DNA from 3 places in the Colwellia sp. RE-S-Sl-9 genome. Region 1 is predicted to be linked to each of the others. Evidence: predicted binding sites of a transcription regulator. Region 1 holds the regulator's gene; each other region holds the start of a gene.
What was found. Region 1 encodes LexA, which represses DNA repair genes until DNA is damaged. Its sites were predicted from a motif close to TACTGTATNNNNATACAGTA; they were not measured.
Positions count from the first base shown of each region.

Region 1 (8,031 bases):
ACCAGGATGAACAGTAATTTCTCGTTGAACCGGCTCAAACTTCCAAGGAATACCTTGAGCGGTTCTACTAATAAATTGCACATTAACAGTGCGGCTTGTATCAATACCATCGGTATACGTAGTTGCTGCCGACTCATTGGTTTTACCGTTTAGTCCTGTAATGTCACAAAAAACATCATATAAAGGTACCAACGCAAAACCAAAACCAAACATACCAAAAACAATAAGCATTAATTTAGATAATACTTTCTTGTTATTTTTACTTTGTTCAGTTTGCTCTACAGTCACATTAATACCTTTATCAATTACTATTCAAACAATCACTAATCAATTTTTGGTGGTGTTGAAAACGTGTGGTATGGCGCTGGGCTAGCCACAGTCCATTCTAGTCCTTCTGCTCCATCCCACGGTTTAGCCTCGGCTTTTGCTCCGCCTCTAATACACTTAATAACAACAGCTAAGAATATTAATTGCGATAAACCAAAGGCGAACCCGCCAATACTTACCCACTTGTTAAAATCAGCAAATTGTAAAGCATAGTCAGGTATACGACGTGGCATACCCGCTAAACCTAAGAAATGCATTGGGAAGAATAGTAAATTTACAGAGATAAGAGAGCACCAAAAATGCCATTTAGATAACGACTCGCTATACATATGCCCAGTCCATTTAGGTAACCAATAATAAGCCCCTGCATAAATAGAGAATAACGAACCAGTAACCAATACATAATGGAAATGCGCAACAACAAAATAGGTATCGTGATATTGAAAATCAACAGGAGTCATAGCTAACATTAACCCTGAAAACCCACCAATCGTAAATAAAATAACAAAAGCCAGCGAAAACAACATAGGCGTTTCAAAAGTTAATGAACCGCGCCACATAGTTGCTACCCAGTTAAATACTTTTACACCCGTTGGAACTGCGATCAGCATAGTACAATACATAAAGAACAGTTCGCCAAATAACGGCATACCTGTTGTAAACATATGATGAGCCCACACGATAAAAGAGAGTAATGCGATAGACGAGGTTGCATACACCATTGACGCATAACCAAACAGCTTTTTACGTGAAAATGCAGGAATGATAGTAGATACAATACCAAACGCTGGCAGGATCATAATATAAACTTCAGGGTGACCGAAGAACCAAAATATATGTTGGAACATTACGGGGTCACCACCACCTGCAGCATCAAAGAAGCTGGTGCCAAAGTAAGTATCGGTTAAGAGCATGGTTACCACACCGGCAAGCACCGGCATTACCGCTATTAATAAATAAGCTGTGATGAAAAATGTCCAAACAAATAATGGCATTTTCATGTAAGTCATACCCGGAGCACGTAAATTCATTATGGTTACAACAATATTGATTGCCCCCATGATGGATGAAATACCCATAATATGAACAGCAAAAACAAAGAATGCTGTACTACCATTTGAATACGTTGTTGATAATGGAGCGTAGAAAGTCCAACCAAAGTTTGGCGCACCTGATTCCATAAAAAACGAACTCAATAAAATAGCGAAAGCAAAAGGTAATATCCAGAAGCTCCAGTTATTCATACGAGGTAAAGCCATATCTGGAGCACCGATCATCATAGGTAGCATCCAGTTAGCAAAACCAGTAAAGGCCGGCATAATGGCGCCAAACACCATAATTAAACCATGTACCGTCGTTAACTGATTGAAAAAGTCAGGCTCAACAATTTGCAACCCGGGCTGAAATAACTCAGCTCGAATTACCATAGCTAACGCACCGCCCGTAAGTAACATAATAAACGAGAACCATAAGTACAGCGTTCCTATGTCTTTATGGTTAGTGGTATACAACCAACGTTTTATCCCCGTCATTTTATGATCGTGATGCTCGTCGTGCGAATCGTGATCAGACTGTTCTGTTGTTATATTTTCTGTTGTCATGTCTACCTCCTACTTCGCACTGGCAGCATCAACTGCTGCGGGTTGCACTAAATCACCGGTGTCGTTACCCCAAGCATTACGCTCATAAGTGACCACTGCAGCAATTTGAGTTTTAGTTAATTGACTACCGAACGCGGCCATCGCTGGGTTTTTCTTACTACCATTAACAACCATATCGATATGAACCGCTACGTCGCCAAGGGCAATAGCACTACCTTTAAGGGCAGGAAATGCCGGAGGAATACCAGACCCCGTGGGTTGATGACAAGCAGCACATGAAGCTGTATAAACTTCTTGGCCCATTTTCATCAAATCGTCTTTGGAATATTCTTTTGATAGGTCTTCTGCAGGAGCCGCTTCTTCAACAACCGCTGCTATTTCAGCAACTTTGTCTTCAACTACAGCAACCGCTTCTTTTGCGTTATCAGTAGAACCGCCAACCGCCTCTTGAACATCAGCCGCTTGCACAGCATCACCCGTATTGTTACCCCAAGCATTACGCTCATAAGTAACCACAGCAGCAATTTGTTTTAACGAAAGCTGCTTGCCGTAACCTTGCATTCCAGTACCCGCTTTACCATTAAAAACCGTTGAAATATGAGTCGCTATATCACCTGTAGCAACAGGACTACCTTTAAGTGCAGGGAATGCAGGAGGAAGACCTGTACCAGCCACTTGATGACACGCAGCACAATAAGCGACATAAGTTGTTTCACCTAACGTCATCAACTCTTCCATAGGAACAGAGGCATTTAACGAGGCTTTTTCAGCTTCAGCAGCTTGTGCAAGTAACTCATGTTGCTCATCAAGCCATTTGGCATAATCTTCTTCAGATTTCACCTCAACCACAATCGGCATAAACCCATGATCTTTACCACAAAGTTCTGCACATTGGCCTCGATAAATACCTGGCTTATCAACATTTGTCCAAGCTTCGTTGATAAAACCGGGGTTAGCATCTTGCTTCACAGCAAACGCTGGCACCCACCAAGCATGAATAACATCGTCAGACGTAATTAAAAAACGTACTTTTTTATTAGCAGGAATAACAAGATGCTTATCTACCTCAAGTAAATAATTCTCGCCTTTAGCTGCTGAAGTACCTGATTGATTTTCGTATTGATCGCGTGGAGTTGATAAAACAGAATAAAATTCAATGTTTTGATCAAAATATTTATAATGCCACTTCCACTGAGACGCAGTCACTTGAATGGTAACGTCTGAATCGTCATTATTCTCCATTTCAATTAACGTTTTAGTGGCTGGAATAGCCATGGCAATTAGAATTACGATTGGAATAGCGGTCCAAAGTATTTCTACTTTAGTGCTTTCATGGAAAGATGCGGCCTTTGCGCCTTTAGATTTTCGGTGAAAGACCATTGACCAGAACATGGCACCAAAAACAAAGATACCAATAACAGTACAAATATACATAACCAACATATGTAGATCATAAACATCTCTACTTACCTCAGTTACACCCTTGGTTAAATTTAACTGCATATCTGCTAATACTGAGCTCGAAAATAAACTTCCCAAGCTCAGCCAACATAGGTTACGTCTCATAACTCGACATCTCCCTCACTCCTCTGTTAACGCAAAAAAGGCAAAACCTGTTCAATGAACAGTCATACTTTGAACGTTTTCGCTATTCTATATTTATTATTATTCGCTCTACGAGTGTTAAGTATCAAACTTCAACTCAATATCATTTTGTATACTTTCCATTCTAGAATTACTCAAATATTAATCTAGGTCAAATTTTAAATTAGAGTTATTACATTAATAAATATTAACAAATACAATAGAGTAACAACTCTAAGATGCTGAAAGCCTTATAGGTAATGAGGCTAAAGATTGTTTTATTTTTAAACAGCCCTATTATTTAAGACAATTAATAATTTTATTTCAAGAAAAGCAAAGTGATTATTTTTTGATCAAAGAGTGAGCAATCACCTGAATTGAGAGAATTGAAGTATTAAAACGAGGAACTAAAGTTAAAAATAGGACTAAAAGGAGATAAAACAGAATTTACTTTAAATTAAAAACGCTTAAAAAGTAAACTCTGTGTGTTCATGGTATTAAGTAGTTTGGTGTAACAAACACAAATAAATATTACATCCAATCAGCGGCACGAATAACACCAACAGCAATACCTTCAACATTAAATTGTTGCGTTGTTAAATCAACAACAATAGGTGAAAATTCTTCGTTTTCAGCATGTAAATACACAACATTACCTTCACGCTTAAAACGCTTAACCGTAACATCATCTTCGACTCTTGCTACAATTACCTGTCCGTTTTTTACATCAGTGGTTTGATGCACAGCGAGTAAATCGCCATCAAGAATACCAATATCTTTCATACTCTCACCATTTACACGGAGTAAATAGTCGGCGCACGGTTTAAACATAGTGCCATCAATTTTGTAATGCTCTTCAACATGCTCTTGCGCAAGAATTGGCTCACCAGCAGCAACCCTGCCAATTAAAGGCAAGCCATCTTGCTCTACAAATTGTTCAGTAAGTCGAATACCACGAGAAGTGCCCGGTAGCATATCTATATAACCTTTTTTAGCTAACGCTTTAAGGTGTTCTTCAGCAGCATTAGCCGACTTAAAACCAAAAAAGTCAGCTATTTCAGCACGTGTAGGTGGCATACCCGTTTCAGATATTTTTTCTTTAATCAGATCAAATATTTGTTCTTGTCTGGGAGTTAATGGGCGCATTATATTCCTTAGGTTATAACCTGTGTTTTTCAACAGTGATAACTGTTAGTATATACAGCCTGTAAATAAACGCAACCCTGTTGGTTTTGTTGGGGTTTGTGTAACTTTTATGAAAAGAATGAATGATGTTCTTCCCGCGTTAGAGCTTTTTCAATGGGCGTATATAAAGTCGTGCGAGCAATATGATGTAGTTAAAGACTCGTTAGGAGAGATAGACAGCTACCGAATTCAGTACAGAGCCGAACGAAAAGAAGTGATTGCACAAATCATTCGTAGCAGAATTCAGGGTAGTAAAATTGAACCTGCCATCACACGTTATTGTCACGAAAATAATATAGCCTCGCCAGATAAGTTTATTACTATGGTATTACAAGAAATTGAAACCCTACATTCTGGCGCTCTGGTAAGCTTGGGAGTAACCGAGTCGATATTTAAAGCGTGGAAGATTAGCTAGCTCGATGGTGTATATACCCGTTACCATTCAAGATGCAGGTTTCAGTGGGAACTAAAAACAATTTAGGCACAGATTTTACGTTCCAAACAAAATCTAAGTACATACATCCATGTATGCAAGGCATTAAGTTTACGTCATGGTTATTCCCTTACTAAAGTTAATAACGAAGCATAAATTGTTTTTAGACCCATCGAAGAAGCACTTGAGCAAAATCACTTCTTCGTTAATGCTTTTTATAAGGGAACGACCATTATTGCAAAGCATTGCCTTGAATTGATATCGCTCAAGTGCTCTGAAATACGCATCTTGATTGGTAACGGGTATAAAAGCTAAATACTAGCAGTTATACCTTAGTGTAGTGTTAAAAAATAAGTTTGCCATTAAACGACACCAACCATACTAACGCGCAGCAATTAATAATAACCGTTAACCAAAAAACAATTCTAAAGTCTCTTTTTTGAGATTTATGCCTAAGCATTTGTTGTGCAATTGCAGCACCTGGCCAGCCACCAACTAAAGCTAAAATGTGTAAGGTGCTTTCTGGAGTACGCCACGCCCCTCGTTTTGCTTTAGACTTATCAAGCGCATACGCAAAAAAGGTAACAAAGCTCATACCTAAATATATAAATACAATATTTTCAGGTAAATATCCCATCATTAAAGCTAATGCTATGCTTGCTAAAAAAATAACCGATAAATAGATAGAAAACTTACTAATACTTTTAGCTTGTTTTTTCTTTAACTTTTCACCTGCATATGTTGCTTCGTCTGCGCAATAGCGGCCTTGCTTATCTTTACTTATTGAAAAAGTAATAACATCGTTTATTTGAGGATCACGCTGACGATTTGAAAAAGCAGTTTTGTGAATAAAAACGTGTTCTCCACCACCATTAGGTGCAATGAAGCCAAACGCTTTGTCGTTATTCCATTTTATTAACTTTCCTTTTAAGCGCATTTTCACTTCCTGTTAGTAATTTAAAGCTTTGTTAAAAATAAATAATATTACCCTTTTTATGAGGTGATATGAGTATTTCTCAAGATGGTATTCGTTTATATAAAAGTACAATTACGATATAGTTTACCCCTGTTATTTAAGCTTATGTTTAAAAATCACTAAATACTTTACAGGAAGTAAAATGAAGACCTTATTAATTGTTGCTTTATCCACAGCGTTATTTACCTTAAGTGCAAACGCAACTAAAACAAATAACTGGGAGCAATACGAACAGCTTGCAGAAACAATTGAAGTAAATATAGCAAGTGCTTCATTTAAAACATTAGCCGAAAAAAGCATTGAACTTGTTGAGCTTTCTAAGCAACTGTTACCTGAATTTATGAATAAAGAAAGTGCATGTAAAAACTACTTATCTGCGGTTTTATCTGCCTCTGATGAAATGCTCACCATCTCGCTTGATGACATTGAGCGCGATTATCATTCTGACGGTAAACTACCCGAAGTTGACTCACCTATTTGTTATTACGCTAAAGACTTATTAGTGCACCCAACTACCATGGCGATTGTTTCAAATACCCAAAACGATACTAAAAAAGCACGCGCTCAAATAAAATTAGAACTTGAAGAAGTGTTAACCCATTTTAGCTTTGTTAAACAAGCGGCAGGTTATAGATAAGACGCCAAATCTATAGTGAAATTAGTGTCTTTGTTATAAAGCTACGTCAGGTAAAATAAAGTAAGCCATATTTACTTCTTTGGATCTCTTGGATAAGATATCGGCAAATATTCAGCAAGGATAGCAAATGAATAAACGCAGAAAACGCACTTCTCTTTCTCGCCCTCGTTTTATCTTGTTATTACTTATTCCATGTATGCTTGCTTTTCCTATTATAAGTCAAGGAGTTGATATGTTTGGTTGGTTTAAAAAACAAGACGTATTTTTATGTTCTGAAGTCAATGGCATAGTCACCGAAAATGGTGAGCCTGTTGCTAGTATTGAGATTAAACGTTCGTTAATGTATATCGATGGCAAAGATCATATAGACACGGCTATTACGGATAATAAAGGGCATTTTTATTTTCCACAAAAAAATATTCGCTCTTCCATTCCGAGTAAACCTTTTTCAGAAGATAGGGTATCGCAACAAATTACTATTGATCGTGACGGAGCTCCCATTCCCCTTTGGATAGCAACTCCTCGGGATTATAAAGAAGTACCAGAATTTACTAAAAAGCTCACTTTTTTAAATTGCGAATTAAGCAATAAACGCGTGAGTTTTCAGTTCAAAAATAATAAGAATGAGCACCTTAACCATACAGCCTCTAGCATTTGCCGTTGGGATGAGGATTATATACCAACTTGGTTACATATTGATAATGAAACAAAATACCGCATCCATGATGGTAATTTTAATAAACTAACAGAACAAGGCACAGGGAAGGCAGTTAAATTATGAATGGAGTAATATCACCCAGCACTGCAGCGAGCGTTGCTGATAGAGTCTATGACATCAGAAAATCGACAAGCTATAACGAGGTTTTTCACAATGATTTTGAAAATAATTTCAAAATCACTAATAATCAAATACAAGGCATAAGTGGTGGCTTAGTTAACCAACTATTAAATCGTAGTACAGGGTTTGCGTTAACCGCAGAAGGCACCTCATCACAATTTAAAAAACACCATATTATTGGTGTTCGCGGGACTAAATTTTCCGCCCCTGCTGACTGGTTAACTAACTTAAACGTAGGAGTTACCCTTGGACCTAAAAATTTAGCCGTACATGCTGGGTTTCATAAAGCATTCAGTAGTATGCGCCCTGCATTTAATCAATATATAACTCAACACAAACCCCGTTGCTTGCACGTTGTTGGGCATAGTTTAGGTGGTGCTATTGCTGAATTAACGGCTATTTGGGCAAGTGAATCGGGCATTAAAACAAAGCTCTATACCTTTGGTTCCC
Region 1 covers NZ_CP182631.1:3,465,358-3,473,388, reverse strand. The annotation lists gene ACM9HF_RS14995 (cytochrome c oxidase assembly protein) at 1-288, opposite strand, end outside; gene ctaD (cytochrome c oxidase subunit I) at 324-1,859, opposite strand; gene coxB (cytochrome c oxidase subunit II) at 1,938-3,494, opposite strand; gene lexA (transcriptional repressor LexA) at 4,044-4,658, opposite strand; gene ACM9HF_RS14975 (hypothetical protein) at 4,768-5,112, shown strand; gene ACM9HF_RS14970 (DUF1294 domain-containing protein) at 5,474-6,067, opposite strand; gene ACM9HF_RS14965 (hypothetical protein) at 6,249-6,743, shown strand; gene ACM9HF_RS14960 (DUF6795 domain-containing protein) at 6,871-7,524, shown strand; gene ACM9HF_RS14955 (lipase family protein) at 7,521-8,031, shown strand, end outside.

Region 2 (8,031 bases), 2.3 Mb from region 1:
GTTTATTCTTGCTACAACAGATCCGCAAAAATTACCGGTAACGGTATTATCACGCTGTTTACAGTTTCATTTAAAAGCACTAACCGTTAGCCAAATTGAGCAGCAGCTTAATATTATTTTACAGGCTGAAAAGGTACAAGCAGATAAAGGTTCAATTACTTTATTAGCTAAAGCTGCTCGCGGTAGTATGCGTGATTCATTGAGTTTAACGGATCAATCTATTGCTCAAGGTGCTGGCGAAATAACCCTTTCAAACGTACAAAAAATGCTGGGGGGAGTAGATCAAAATTGGGTGTATAAAATACTTATCGCCTTAATTAAGCAAGACTCAAAACAATTGATGGAGCTGTCGTTAAATATCGCCAGTTATTCTCCAAGCTATAGCCGATTGCTTGCTGAGCTTATTCAACTGTTACATCAAGTGGCTATGGTGCAAATCGTTGATCGCCATTTCGATTTACCACCCGAGCACGAAGTATTACTGAAAAAATTTGCTCAAGCTATGTCGCCTGAAGATGTACAATTATATTACCAAATTGTATTAAATGGCCGTAAAGACTTGCCTTATGCTTCAGATGAACAAGCAGCATTCGATATGGTGCTATTACGATTGTTAGCGTTTAAGCCTGTAAATAATGCTAATGAAATTCCAACTTCTGTTCATTCTTCAGCTAATGCACCTGTAGATTTTGAAAATGTACTTTCAGCGGATTCAATGGAAAGAGATCCTGTTGTTGAACAAAAAAATAACGAATCTCCATCGAGTGATTATCAATCAAATACAGCGCAAGTAAATGAGCAGCAGGTTGAAGCTCAGCCAGAGAATGTTGTAGCGCCAATAGAGCAAAATGCGATAGATAATATTCATGTTTTGGAAAGTTCGACAGAAGAACAGCATATTCAATCACAATTGTCAGCCGAAATGGAAAGCATTGAACAACTTGCTGCAGAACATGTGCAGTCACAACCAGAAATGCCCGCTTACTCAGAGCCTCAAACGGTTGAGCAAACTCCTCTTGTGGAGGCTAATGTTGAGCCTATTGCTAACCCAGCAGACTTTCAACAAGAGCAGACTGTTGAAACCGTAACTTACTCAAGCCCTATAGAATCTGCGTTAGCAACACGTAATATTTTACGTAGTCGAAAAAAGGAAATGGAACAAAGGGCAAAAAAGTCGAATGACGCTGTAGGGCGTCAAACACCAAACGCTGACGAAACAGCAACAAATGATGCTATAACGCCTGAAGCTCCAGCACCTATTGAAATGGTGATTGACGAACCTTATCGCGAAGAGTTAATTGATCCTTCAATAATCAAGTCTGCTAATCAGGTGGATAAATGGGCAAACATGATTGATTCTATGGCGTTGAGTGCACGTATTCGACAAATTGCGATACACGCAACAATTTCTGAATCATCTACCGATGACCACTTAATTTTATTGCTTGACCAATCAACTAAACACCTTAAAACAGATACTGCGGTGCAACAGCTCCAGCAAAGTATTTCAAACTTTTTATCAAAATCGATAAATGTAGAAATTAAGGTGGTTGAAGAAACTAAAGCTGACCCCTATAAAATACAAGTAGATATTAACGACAAGCGATATCAATACGCCGTTAATTTACTTAAAGAAGATGATGTTGTTAAAGCTTTACAAGAAGATTTTCAAGCACAATTAGATGAAAACACAATACAGGCGTTATAACAAAAAACTGTAATGTAGATAGCGTAATACTTGAATTTTATGTGGTTAACAATTATTGTTGGCCACAAATACTTTTGGAGACTATAAATGATGAAAGGCGGAATGGGCAACTTGATGAAACAAGCCCAACAAATGCAAGCAAAAATGGCTAAAGCTCAAGAAGAATTAGCTCAAATGGAAGTTACCGGTGAATCTGGCGCAGGCATGGTTAAAGTAACCATGACAGGTAGCCATAACATACGTCGTGTGGAGATAGATGGCAGCTTAATGGCTGACGACAAAGAAATGCTTGAAGATTTAATTGCTGCTTCATTTAACGACGCAGTACGTCGTGTAGAAGAGCAAAACAAAGAAAAAATGGGCGCACTTACTGGTGGTATGCAATTACCTCCAGGGATGAAAATGCCTTTCTAGCATGCCCGTAGTAGACGTATAATTTAAAAACCGACAAATAAGTCGGTTTTTTCATTTAAACAATAAGGAGGAAGGCTCACTCATTTATTCTTCTAGCCCTTAATATTTAATGGTTTGAAGATAGAAGAATAAATAATTTGTGTCTATACTGATACAATAATCCATTTTTAAGTTGTTTTTTTGACTAGAGCATCTTCTTTATTATTCTTTCCTCCCGTATTTATCATTATTGGTGTGGCCTTACTGTATTCAAAATCTTACTCTTTTGGTGGATTAGAAAAACACTCTGTATCAATAGCGGTATCAAAATCTCCTTTATCAACTCCATTTTATATAGCTAAGTCTATTAATGCTTTTGAAAACACTTGTGTTAGTGTGGAATATTATGAGGTTATTGGTGGTCAAATGGCATTTACTAAAGTGATGAATGGTGAAGTTGATTTTGGTACTAGTTCTGATTCTGTCATTGCTTTTAAAAGTTTAGAAAAAAAGGCATTTGTTACTCATGCTATGTTTGTGCAATCTGATAACGATGTAAAACTACTGACTCGTCAGGTTGATGAGATAATATCAATAGCAGATCTTACAGGTAAAAAAATTGGTGTGACTAAAGGTTCTGCAAGTGAATACTTTTTAAGTACTTTGCTCGCTATAGAAGGAAAGACAATTGAAGATGTTGAACTTTACAACTATAAACCAGAGCATCTTGTTGGTGGTTTTATCAATAATGAAGTTGACGCTATTGTTCCGTGGGAACCCTTTGCTTTTAGTGCGGTAAAGCGACTAAACGGGGCAATAACAGTACATGATACTAAAAATGTAAATACATTAAGTTTTAATTTGATTTCAAAAAAAGCCGATAGTTTACTAGTTGAGAAAACAAAATGTGTGATTGAAGGGTTAAATGTTGCGATTGCATATATTGTTTCCCACCCGGAACTATCAAAAAAAATAATGAGCGACGAACTTAATTTGCCCCCTGCGTTTATTGACTGGGTTTGGGCTGACTATATTTTTAAGCTAGGTTTAAATCAATCATTATTATTAAATATTAAATCTCAAGCTGCTTGGGCAATAGAAATGCAAATGAGTGAATATAATGAAATGCCCAATATCAATGATTTTATCGATAGCAGAGCCATGTTGCAGGTTGATCCTGGTGCCGTAAATATACCGCTATAAAAAGGGTTAATAATATGAAAGTAAGTCTGTCGCAACGGATCTATTTTTTCACCATCAGTTGCTGCGTGTTATTTGTTTTACTTGTTGGCAGTATATTATGGTCATCACAAAAGATTGCACTTGCTTTCAGTCGAGAGCATTACACACAAAAAGTTTCAAACCATGCTAACACTTTAAAGCAACTTACTATTAGCGATAATCTCTACAGTAGTAACTACAACGCTGATAATTGGTTAACGTTACAAAGTAAATTAATAAACTTACTTAAGTCAGCACCTAGCCTAACGCCGCAACAACAAATCATTCAAAATAGTATTAATAGTCAAAGTCAAAATGTTAAACGACTATTTAGTAAAATTAATGAAAATAAATTAAAAAATGCCAGCCAGGCAATAAAAAATCATTTAAAAACAAGGTTAATGACACAATTAGAAATTATTAGGGCTGATTCAGTTCAGCTCTCCAATATAGTTCAAAATGATATTCAGGATGTTATCAAACAACAGGTTTTATTTATTTTATTCATTATCGCGGTAAGTATTTTAATTTTATTATACGGTTCTTCTCGGTTAACTACTGTGTTTAGAATATCGCTTAATGAAGTTAAAAGTGCTTTTGAAAATAACCATAGCGGGGATTTTCAAAAAATAAAGCTGTCAAATCATTCAGATGAATTTGAAAGTATTGTTAAAGCTTTTAATACAATGAACCTTAAATTAAGTGAAACAACAGTCTCTTTGGCTGTGATGAAAAATATTGTTGGAGACAGGACTCGTGTTTTAGAGCAACTCTCTAATACGGATCATCTTACAAAAGTTGCAAATCGTCGAGCACTGTTTGAAAGGGGAAATATGGAATTATCTCGCAAACAGAGAACACACAATAAGTTAAGTTTAATGTTATTAGATTGTGATTACTTTAAAAAAATTAATGATCAATTTGGGCATCAAGTGGGTGATGAATTATTGATACATATTTGTGATATTTGTAATGAAGAAATACGAGATATTGATTTTTTAGGACGTTATGGCGGCGAAGAGTTTATTATTATTTTACCTGACTGTGATTTAGAAGGAGGTGTTGAAATTGCTAAACGAATTCAACATTCTTTAGTTGAACGTAGCCTTATTGTAGAAAACAAGGAATTAAAGGTTACTTTGAGTATTGGCCTTGCAATGCTTAGTGATAAACATTCAAGCTTTGAACAATTAATAAATGATGCGGATAAAGCTATGTATTTAGCCAAAGAAAATGGACGTAATAGGGTTGAAGTTAGTGGTGATGCTGCTTGATTGTATTTTTCTAAAAGCGAATGAATCTTTACCCGAAAGGGAGCTCTTGACTATTGAATGGGACACTCACATTTTTATCGTTAATAACCTCCACAACACTTTTTATATTTTTTTCCACTTAAGCAAATACATTCATCGTTTCTTTTAGGGGTGGGTATTTCGTTAAAGTTTACCTGACTTCCGTCTACATATCTCCAGAGGTTATTCTCTTTAATGAATGTAGATTTCTCATTCATTTTATACAATTTCCCATTGTTCTTATATATGGCTTCAAATTCAACCGTTGGTGTAGAATTATTTTTAAATTCACTCGTGTTTAAAATACGTAAATTTAACCAGTCGGTTTCCTTTGCCCATATGGCTATGTCGTTTATTGATTGTTGATTTTTTGATGTATTTGAGTATGTTTCATATATATATTCACTGTGTTTCAAAGCATAAGCGCTATATCTAGAACGCATAAGTTGTTCAGGAGATTCCGCATTGAGCTTTTTTAATATTAAAGGCTCGCAGCATTCTTTATATTGGGCATTACTTCCACATGGACACAGCATATTTAATTTTCGTATACATTTCTTTGCCACAGATCTTAACGCTTAACTCAATCTATTTAAATGGAATGATAAAGGTTAATGCATTAATTTTTTATTATTTAAAATAATACATTGAGTATTGCCTTCTTTTGCAGATAAATATAATTGTGATAATTCTTCTTCATTAAAAGAAGCGTTATTCAATATAACAGCAGAACAGTTACCTTTACGTAATGCAGTTTCTAAATTTTCTACCTTTACGGTTGCTTTATTTGAGTTAACTTTAAGTATTTTTGAAAAGGTATTTTTAGATATGTTTTCTATGCCGTCTAATGAATTACTTTCAGGATTTACCATTAAAATCCATTTGTTTTTAACATGGTACTGTTGATAAATTTCTGAGTATTGTTGGGTTAGTGCTTCTTCTCCATTTATATCTTTAATATTTAACCATTGTATTGAATCGTTTACTGCTTCTAATTTTATAACATTTAACTTGCTGATATTATTGTCTTTAATTGCAAACATTTTTAAATCCTCGGTATACTGTGTTTATATACAGTATATCGATTATGAACATTAATCAAGCGGTATTTTAAAATAATTATTTTTATTACTTACGGTATTGTTGAATAGCCTTCAATTTATTACTTATGTTGATTACACCTTAAGGTGGCATGGGTATATTGATTGGCAACATGGATATTTATCTAAAAATACAATGTTTATATTTTTGGGGTTTTTATTTTTGATGAATATAACTTATCCTACGTTCTGTTATGTCACTGTTTAGGTTAGATCATGGAACGTAGAGCGTTTTTAAAAGCTTCAATTATAGGTGGTACTTCCATTGGCGTTATAAGTGGCGGAGCCATTTGGCTTAACTTGGGTGTTAATCCAAAAGAGCTAACCATAGATTTTGCACTAAAAAAATTAGCCACATTGTCAGGTCAACAAATATTGAGTACAGGTGCATGGAACGCTTACCAAATATTTATGCATTGCGCGCAAAGTATTGAGTATTCAATGCAAGGTTTTCCCGAACATAAATCTGATACTTTTAAAAATACAGTAGGTCAGCTTGCGTTTGCTATATTTTCAACAAAAGGAAAAATGATACATAACCTAAGTGAAGCTATTCCTGGCGCACCATTTATATCGCCTGAACAAAATATACAACTCGCGTTACAACGGTTAACTCATGCATTTACTGAGTTTAAACAATATAAGGGAGCTTTAGCGCCACATTTTGCTTATGGAGAGCTATCTAAAAACGAATATGAAATCGCCCATGTTATTCATTTAAATAATCATTTACAGGAAATTAATGGTTAACTCTATTTTTATAGCAAACTGTTTTGTTCTTTACAGCTCATTCATTTTTGATTTTATTGGAAAATCCTCATGTATTTGTTAATTACCGTTATTATCTCCACCTTACTTGCTGGTTTAGCCATGACTTTAGGTGCTGCAATTGCTAGCATTAAAAGAGATTGGATTAATGATGAAGTTCAGCATGGTGTTATTGCTTTTGGTGGCGGGGCGTTATTGTCTGCTGTTGCTTTAGTATTAGTGCCAGAAGGTATAACAAATACCGAACCTCTTTGGGCTTGTGTTTGCTTTATTGCGGGTGGACTCTGTTTTATGTGCCTTGATATTTATTTGAAAAAAATGAATACACCTGCGAGTCAACTTGCCGCCATGATCTCTGATTTTATTCCCGAATCGATTGCACTAGGCGCTGCATTTGCAACGGGTAATAATAACGCCTTTTTACTTGCCGCTATTATTGCCTTACAAAACTTACCAGAGGGCTTTAGTGCTTACCGTGAATTAAACGAATCACCTTCATTTAATACGCGTAAAATTTTAGTTATGTTTACGTTAATGGCTTTTCTTGGTCCTGTTGCTGGTGTTTCAGGTTACCTTTGGTTATCGGGATATCCTGTAATTATTGCAGCTATTATGCTATTTGCTTCAGGCGGGATTTTGTATTCAGTTTTTCAAGACTTAGCACCAAAAGTTAAATTAGAAAATCATTGGGCTCCACCTATGGGCGCAGTCTTAGGTTTTGTGGTAGGTATGTACGGTTTAATGATCACAACGTCATAAAAATAAATGCATAGATTAAACGTTGGTATATAAAAGAGAAGAGTGGTAATAACTATCTACCTGCGCTTTCAGTACAAGTATTGTTATTGATGCTAAAGACATTGAGTTTACCGGTACATTTAAAGAATGGGGTTGTATTGCGGATAGCCGAAATAAAAATCATGTTAAATTTTTCCTTAACTCTGGTAATAGAGTTTATCGCTATAACCTAGACGATTGACCAGTGGTTCGATTAAAATTACGACCTATTAATTTAGTAGATGAAACTATATTTGAGCCAACAGCACATGTATGGATGAGTAAAAAAGTTAGTTGGTTTCCCATTCCATAAAATATGAAAACATATGCAAAACCATCTTAACTCAAGGTAGGAGTTCAGGTTACCTATATATTATTTTGAAGAAACGATAAATGATCTGTTTATTAACGGTAAAGGCCATCAAAAATTGATGGCCTTTTGAATTTACTTACCTAAAACATTGGTTGTTGATTTTTTAGCGGTTTTGGCTGCTTTCTTTTCTTTTGCTGTTAAAAGTGGTTTCTTTTTAGCACTCTTCTTATTGTCTTGTCCTTTACTCATGATACTTCCTCTTAAGGTGAATATTTTGAACCTGAAATTGGTTTGAACCAACCTAAGGACTTTGGTTACGCAGCGTTTAATTTAAACGTAGATGTATAACAATATCAGTATGTTCCTATGTCTGAGTAATAGATATAACTTTATTTATATCTATGCCATTTCAAGATGAAGAATCCTGTAAGAATTAAACACAATTTAGTCGCAGATTTT
Region 2 covers NZ_CP182631.1:1,139,209-1,147,239, reverse strand. The annotation lists gene dnaX (DNA polymerase III subunit gamma/tau) at 1-1,708, shown strand, start outside; gene ACM9HF_RS04930 (YbaB/EbfC family nucleoid-associated protein) at 1,796-2,122, shown strand; gene ACM9HF_RS04925 (ABC transporter substrate-binding protein) at 2,303-3,304, shown strand; gene ACM9HF_RS04920 (diguanylate cyclase) at 3,319-4,596, shown strand; gene ACM9HF_RS04915 (YchJ family protein) at 4,677-5,180, opposite strand; gene ACM9HF_RS04910 (SulA-like leucine-rich domain-containing protein) at 5,226-5,657, opposite strand; gene ACM9HF_RS04905 (DUF1569 domain-containing protein) at 5,931-6,464, shown strand; gene ACM9HF_RS04900 (ZIP family metal transporter) at 6,534-7,241, shown strand.
Region 2: a site for LexA is predicted at 5,674-5,693, ahead of ACM9HF_RS04910 (SulA-like leucine-rich domain-containing protein). Genes of this name have one in related genera too.

Region 3 (8,031 bases), 1.5 Mb from region 1:
TATAGGCAATTCGCGCCATGTTAAATCAGCTTTATTATTCGCTTTGCCGCCTTGCCCTCGATAACCTTCAGCTAAATCTAATAAGCGCTCAGTAGCTCCGTCATCACTGTTCTGAATAACGTCTTCAACAGCTTTTAATAAATCTTTCGGGATATCTGAATAAATAGCTAACTGACCCGCATTTACAATTCCCATGTCCATACCATTTTTAATGGCGTGATATAAAAATACGGCATGAATCGCTTCACGTACTGGGTTATTACCACGAAATGAAAATGAAACGTTCGATACACCACCTGAAATCATGGCGTACGGTAGGTTGTCTTTAATATCTTTTACGGCTTCAATAAAATCAACGGCATAATTGTTATGTTCTTCAATACCGGTAGCTACAGCAAAAATATTAGGATCAAAAATGATATCTTCTGCTGGGAAGCCAATCTCATCGACTAATATATGGTAAGCACGATGACAAATTTCGTATTTACGCTCACGAGTATCTGCTTGACCTACTTCATCAAAAGCCATAACAATAACGGCTGCGCCATAACGACGTAACAATTCAGCTTGTTTGCGGAAGATATCTTCTCCCTCTTTCATACTGATAGAGTTAACAATACCTTTACCTTGAATACATTTTAAGCCTTCTTCTATGATGTCCCACTTAGAGGAATCGATCATAATTGGTACTTTGGCGATATCGGGCTCACCGGCAATTAAATTCAAAAAGCGAACCATCGCGGATTTTGAATCCAACATGCCTTCATCCATGTTGATATCGATGATTTGCGCGCCGTTTTCTACTTGTTGTAGAGCTACTGCGATAGCTTCATCAAACTTCGCTTCAGTAATTAAACGTTTAAATACAGCAGAACCGGTAACGTTAGTTCGTTCACCTACGTTAACAAATAGGCTATCACCATTAATCGTTAAGGCTTCTAATCCAGATAAGCGGCAAGCGACTTCGCGTGGCTTAATTTCGCGAGGTGTTATACCCGCAACTGAATCAGCCATACCTTTAATATGTTCAGGTGTTGTACCACAACAACCACCAATAATATTTAAAAAGCCAGATTCAGCCCATTCACTTACGTGTGAATTCATGTCCTCTACTGTGAAGTCGTATTCACCAAATGCATTAGGTAAACCCGCATTAGGGTGAGCAGATACAGCAGTGTCTGATATACGACTTAATTCTTGTACGTATTCACGTAATTCAACCGGCCCTAAAGCACAGTTCAAACCAAATGATATAGGTTTAGCGTGACGTAAAGAGTTATAAAATGCTTCAGTTGTTTGCCCTGATAATGTACGACCTGATGCATCGGTAATCGTACCGGAGATCATTACGGGGTATCGCACACCGAGCTCTTCAAATACACATTCAACCGCAAATATTGCGGCTTTGGCATTTAACGTATCAAATATAGTTTCAATCAAGATCAGATCTGAACCACCTTCAATTAATGCTTTAGTTGATTCAATATAGGCGTCTTTTAATTCGTCAAAAGTTACATTTCGAAAAGCAGGATCATTTACATCAGGAGATATTGAACAAGTACGGTTTGTTGGCCCTAAAACACCAGCAACAAAACGTGGTTTCTCTGGGTTTTTAGCCGTAAACTCATCAGCTGCTTGGCGAGCAATTTGTGCAGCAACCAAGTTAATTTCAGCGCTGTACTCTTGCATATCGTAATCAGCCATAGCAATAGTTGTGGCATTAAACGTATTGGTTTCGAGTATGTCTGCGCCAGCAGCTAAATATTCGGTATGTATTGCTTTAATAATATCGGGCTGAGTAAGCACCAACATATCATTATTGCCTTTTACATCAGAATGCCAATCGGCAAAACGATCACCTCGATAGTCTTGTTCTTCAAACTTGTATGCTTGGATCATAGTTCCCATAGCACCATCAAGTATTAAAATATTTTTACGAAGTTGTTGTTCAAATGTTTCAAAACTGGCTGACTTTTGCATCATTTTTTCCGATAAAAGGTCGTTAATAACAATCTCATGAATGAAACTGGTATAAATGTATTTACTATAAAAAGAACCTTGGTTCTATTTAATCATTAGGGTTAATAGCTTTTATGTTATTTGCATCTAATTTGTATGGGGTAATTTGATAAACGTAGTAGTTAAGCCAATTAGTAAATAACAAACTACCATGACTACGCCACGTACTACTCACCTCGTTTTCAGGATTATTATCAGGGTAATAATTTTCCGGTATAGCAGGCTTTCCTCCTGCATTTATGTCGCGCATAAATTCCTCATGTAAGGTTTCAGCGTCGTACTCCGGATGACCTGTTAAATAGACCTGTTTTTTATTTTTACTGGCAGCAACATACACACCGGCTTGCTCCGATTCGGCAATAATTTTGAGACCTTCTATAGATAAATAATCTTCTCTATCTATGTAGCCATAACGAGAATGAGGTACTTTAAATAAGTCTTCAAAACCACGCGTGAGCGGTTCTTTTATATCATTAGGTTTATGAGTAAAAACGCCTGAAAGCTTTTGCTTTCTTAAATGCCTTTGCAAACCATAATGATAGTATAAAGCAGCATGAGCTCCCCAACACGAAAACATAGTAGAAGTTACGTTGTCTTCGGCCCAATCAAATACTTCACAAATTTTATCCCAAAAAGTCACTTGATCATAATCCATTAAAGCTAATGGAGCCCCTGTAACAATTAACCCATCGTACTGTTTATGCTTAATATCATCAAATAAACAATAAAAATTTTCTAAGTGCTCTTTAGGTGTATTTTTCGATTCGTTGGCATGAATACGTACAAACTCAATATTAATTTGTAGTGGTGTATTCGATAACATTCTTAATATTTGTACTTCTGTCTCAATTTTATTGGGCATTAAATTGAGTATTGCCACTTGCATTGGGCGAATTTCTTGACGGGCAGCTCTATTCTCAGACATAACGAAAATATTTTCATTATTCAAAATAGATAAAGCAGGCAATTGATCAGGAATTTTAATGGGCATAAGACTCAACCTATAGAATATACAAAATTTAGCTTGAATGATTATAGCATTTTTCATTATGGCTATGTCAACATCTAAACGTATAGACGTCTAAACAGATTGTAATATTTTCTAACTTAAAAAATATAATGACATAAGTTTTAAAAATACCCGCTGAATTTAATATTAAGCTTTATAAATTTAGATCAAAAAAAATCTCGGACATGCCGAGATTTTAGTGAAAACGATTGCTGATTATTCAGCAGCTTCTTCTACTTTTTCAGTTTTTTCACTCTCAGGTACTTTCTTAGTTAAAAGTTCTGCGCGTAAACGTGAATCTAATTCTTTAGCTATTGCCGGATTTTCAGCTAGATATTTTGTTGAGTTAGCTTTACCTTGACCAATTTTATCGCCATTGTAGCTATACCAAGCACCAGCTTTTTCAACCATGTTATGCTTAACACCTAGGTCAATTAACTCGCCTAAGCTGTTAATACCTTCGCCATATAAAATTTGAAATTCAACTTGTTTAAACGGAGGAGCTATTTTATTTTTAACAACTTTAACACGTGTTTCGTTACCGACAATTTCATCGCCATTTTTAACAGCACCAATACGACGAATATCTAATCTTACTGAAGCATAAAACTTTAATGCGTTACCACCCGTTGTGGTTTCTGGAGAACCAAACATTACACCAATCTTCATACGAATTTGGTTAATAAAAATCATCATGGTATTTGATTGTTTAAGGTTACCTGTAAGTTTACGCATTGCTTGAGATAACATTCTTGCTTGAAGACCCATATGCGAGTCGCCCATGTCACCTTCAATTTCAGCTTTAGGTGTAAGAGCTGCAACAGAATCGACAACAATTACGTCAACAGCACCTGAACGCGTTAACATGTCACAAATTTCTAAAGCTTGTTCACCCGTATCAGGTTGAGATACTAATAATTCATTAATATTTACACCTAGTTTACCTGCGTAAATTGGGTCAAGTGCATGCTCGGCATCAACAAAAGCACAAATTTTTCCATTACGCTGAGCTTCCGCGATAACTTCTAATGTTAAGGTTGTTTTACCACTAGACTCTGGTCCGTATATCTCTACAACACGGCCTAATGGTAAACCGCCAGCACCTAGTGCGATATCTAATCCTAACGAACCTGTAGAGATTGTTTCTACATCCATACTACGGTTATCACCCAACTTCATTATTGAGCCTTTACCAAATTGACGTTCTATTTGACTTAACGCAGCAGAAAGTGCTTTTTCTTTATTCTCGTTCATTATTTATTGCTCCAAGATGATTTAGGTGCTTAATTCATTTTAATGAAACAAGTATACTGTATAGTCGTACAGTATCAAGTTTTTTATTAATTTATTTTTTATACTGGAAAATAAATCAATAACAAGACTTGCTATCCATTGAAAAATAACAATTTTATATTAATTAGTAACTTTTTAAAAAAATTTAAAAAAAAGTTACTCTTTTAATTTCTATTAGTTTTATACAGTAAATTATATTAATGCGTACAGTTATAATTTTAATTGAGTTACTCCCCAATAATCGCTACTTTTAGTTGTTAATTTCCAGCCTTTTTTGATAAGTACTTTTCGAATAAAGCGATTAATTAGCCCATGCCCAAAAACAACTATTTTTTCTTCTTTTTCAGCTAATCGAATTAAAGTAAGTGCCGCTCTTATAGAGCGTATTTTAGATTGTTTATAAGTTTCAAAGTGCCCTTTAAACCGAAGTAACCAAAAAATACGACAGCTATAAAGCCAAACCACTGTAGGTAAATATAAGGGAAGTTTATAACGTGGTAATTCCATTTCTCTTAATGTTTGATCTATTAATTCAGGTGATTTTCCGGTAAATATATGTGCTGAATGCAGTGCTCTTTTAAGATCACTTGATACAACAAAGTGAGACTTGTAGTCTTGAACATGTTGATAGTTGGGCCTACTGTTATTTGATATTTCGGATAGGTGGTATTGCCTTACCCATTTGACATAGCTGATAGCATTCATCATGCTGTTAACTGCAGCGACAGGCTTACCATGCCTAATTAAAACGATTTCCATATCTTCCTTATCCTAGTTTTTTATAAAACCATAAAAACAGCCGCTAATACCGTCATACCAATAACCCACCACCTATATTGTTTATTGGGTATTCTTTTAACAATAAATACCCCCGCATATGCGCCTAATGCGATAAACGGTAAGCTTATGATATTCAATAAGAATGAATCTATAGTGATGGTTTCCCATACAAAAATATGAAATGGTACTTTGAATAAATTTACCGCTAAAAAGAAACAAGCAGCTGTTCCTATAAATTCATTTTTGGGTAATCTCATACTTAATAAGTATAAGGCCATTACCACTCCAGCTAAGTTCCCCACCATGGTCGTTATACCGCCTAATAGCCCCATTAAAATAGCGAACCACATATAATCAGGCACATTTACGCGTTTATTTTGCTCTTGCCAAATCATTAGGGCCAAACTACCAAATAAAATAATCCCCATAAGTTGACGAAATATTTGATCATCAACATATTCTCCTATCAAGGTACCAATAATTACTCCTATAGCAGCCCAAGGAAATAGCTTTTTTAAATAGTACCAATTAGCGCTACGGTGATAATAAAAAACACCAAAAATATCGGCCATAACTAATAGAGGTAACATAATGCCTGTTGATTCTTTACCACCAAAGTTTAACGCGAGTAAAGGCACGGCAAACATTGAAATACCGCTAACACCTGTTTTAGCCATACCAATAAAAAAAGCCACAAGAAATAACAGTAATAAAGCGTTATAAGAGAGTTCGTAAGAAAAGAGAGACAACATTTAGGAATATTTTCCAATTGTGGTTTAAATTAAAGAAATAAAAAAGGATAGGTTTTAAAGAGAATTGAGTTCTCCTGCCTATCCTTATTATGCTAACGAATATTGTACGTTACTTACATAATATCAATGGTTTTTTCTCGTTTTTCAGCAAACCATAAATAAAACACGGGTAATATAAATAATGTGAACACAGTACCAATTAACATACCGGCTACTAATATAATACCAATACTGTTACGTGCTTCTGCGCCAGCACCTGTTACAAATACTAATGGGAGATGCCCAAAAACAGTTGCCGCCGTTGTCATCATAATAGGTCTTAATCGTGTTATAGCCGCTTCGGTTACCGCTTCTAATTTTGTTTTACCTTGTTCTTGAACATGGTTAGCAAATTCAACGATCAAAATACCATTTTTAGCAATTAAGCCCACCAAGGTGATTAAGCCTATTTGTGAATAAATATTGATTGTTGTTAACTCAATAAAAGGTAAAAGCAATGCGCCTGATAAAGCTAAAGGTACACAACCAAATAACACCACTAACGGATCTCTAAAACTATTAAACTGAATCGCTAAAATGAAAAATACAATAATAGATGAAACCCCTAATACGCTCATTAACGTACTACCTTCAGATCTAATTTGGCGAGACTCACCCGCGTAATCTAATCGATATGATTTAGGTAATATATCAGCAGCCGCTTTTTCCAATGTAGCTAATGCTGCTTCTTTACTTACCCCTGGTAAAACACCGCCAAAGATTTTAATAGAGTTTTGCTGATTAAATGTGGTGAGTTGTCTAGGACCAATCAACCATTTAATTTTAGCAAAGCTAGAAACAGTCACTAAACTGTTACTTGGCGTTTTAATGGTTAAACTTAAAATATCTTCTGGGTTAGCTCTTACCTTATTATTTACCATAGGAATAACTTGATAAGCTTTGCCGTTTGAATCAAATCGATTAACGTAGTTACTTGATAAAAAAACACTTAGCTGTTGATTTATGTCTGCAAAGCTAAGCCCTAAATCAGAAATTTTTTGTCTATCTATACTGAGTTCCATTTGTGGTAAATCAATCTTCAAATCAGTATCAGCAAATAAAAACTGTCCGCTGGCAAAAGCTGCACCAACCAATTTATCGGTATAGCCTTTCATGGTTTCGTAAGAATCAGGCGATTTGATCACCAACTCAACATCAAATTGCCCTGCTGTTGGTAATGATGGAGGTAATATAGGAAGTGAATCTAACCCCGAGTTCCCGACTAAATTCATATAAACCATAGGAACAAGATCTTCAGCACTTTCTTTACGTTCATCAGGTTTTACAAAGTTTAAGCCACCAAAGCCACCACTTTTAAAAACCACTTGCCAAATAGCTTCACTGTTAGGAATAGTTAATAATTTATCTACCATTTTAATAGTATGTTCTATGTTATACGCCATAGACGATTCTGGTGGTGATTGAATAATAACCACTACCATACTTTGATCTTCAATGGGGGCTAACTCTTTAGCAGAATATAAATAAAAGGGTACGGTAAGCATTGCAACAATGGCAGCGACTAAAACAATTTGAGTTTTAATCGTAAAAACGAAATCTAACAATTTTGCATAGGCACGCTGAATACGGAAAAATATAGCGTTTACATATTTGGTCATGCTGCCCTCTTTTCCGTCAGACGGAGAGATATGGGCACTCATAATAGGCGACAAAGTTACAGCTACAATACCCGAGAACAACACAGCAATTGCTAATGTAAAGGCAAACTCTTTAAACAACATACCCGTTAAACCTGATAAAAAACCAATCGGTGCATATACCGCAGCCAAGGTTAATGTCATAGATATAATAGGTACAAGTAATTGTCTTGAACTTTGTAGAGCCGCTTCAGTACGGGTTTTACCATCTCGCATATAGCGCGCAACGTTTTCAACAACAACAATCGCGTCATCTACCACTAATCCCACAGATAGAACAATGGCAAGTACAGTTAATAGGTTTAATGAAAAACCCATTAACGACATAGTCCAAATAGCACCTAAAATTGAAATTGGAATAGTAATTAATGGCACTAATGCACTTCTAAACGATCCCATTAAGGCTAAAACCACTAAACCCACAATGGTGATTGTTTCAAATAAGGTGATAATTATTTCTTTCAGTGAGTCACGCATATAC
Region 3 covers NZ_CP182631.1:1,979,241-1,987,271, forward strand. The annotation lists gene metH (methionine synthase) at 1-1,980, opposite strand, end outside; gene metA (homoserine O-succinyltransferase MetA) at 2,069-3,010, opposite strand; gene recA (recombinase RecA) at 3,245-4,282, opposite strand; gene ACM9HF_RS08435 (phosphoglycerate mutase family protein) at 4,532-5,080, opposite strand; gene ACM9HF_RS08440 (sulfite exporter TauE/SafE family protein) at 5,101-5,853, opposite strand; gene ACM9HF_RS08445 (efflux RND transporter permease subunit) at 5,967-8,031, opposite strand, start outside.
Region 3: a site for LexA is predicted at 4,337-4,356, ahead of recA (recombinase RecA). Genes of this name have one in related genera too.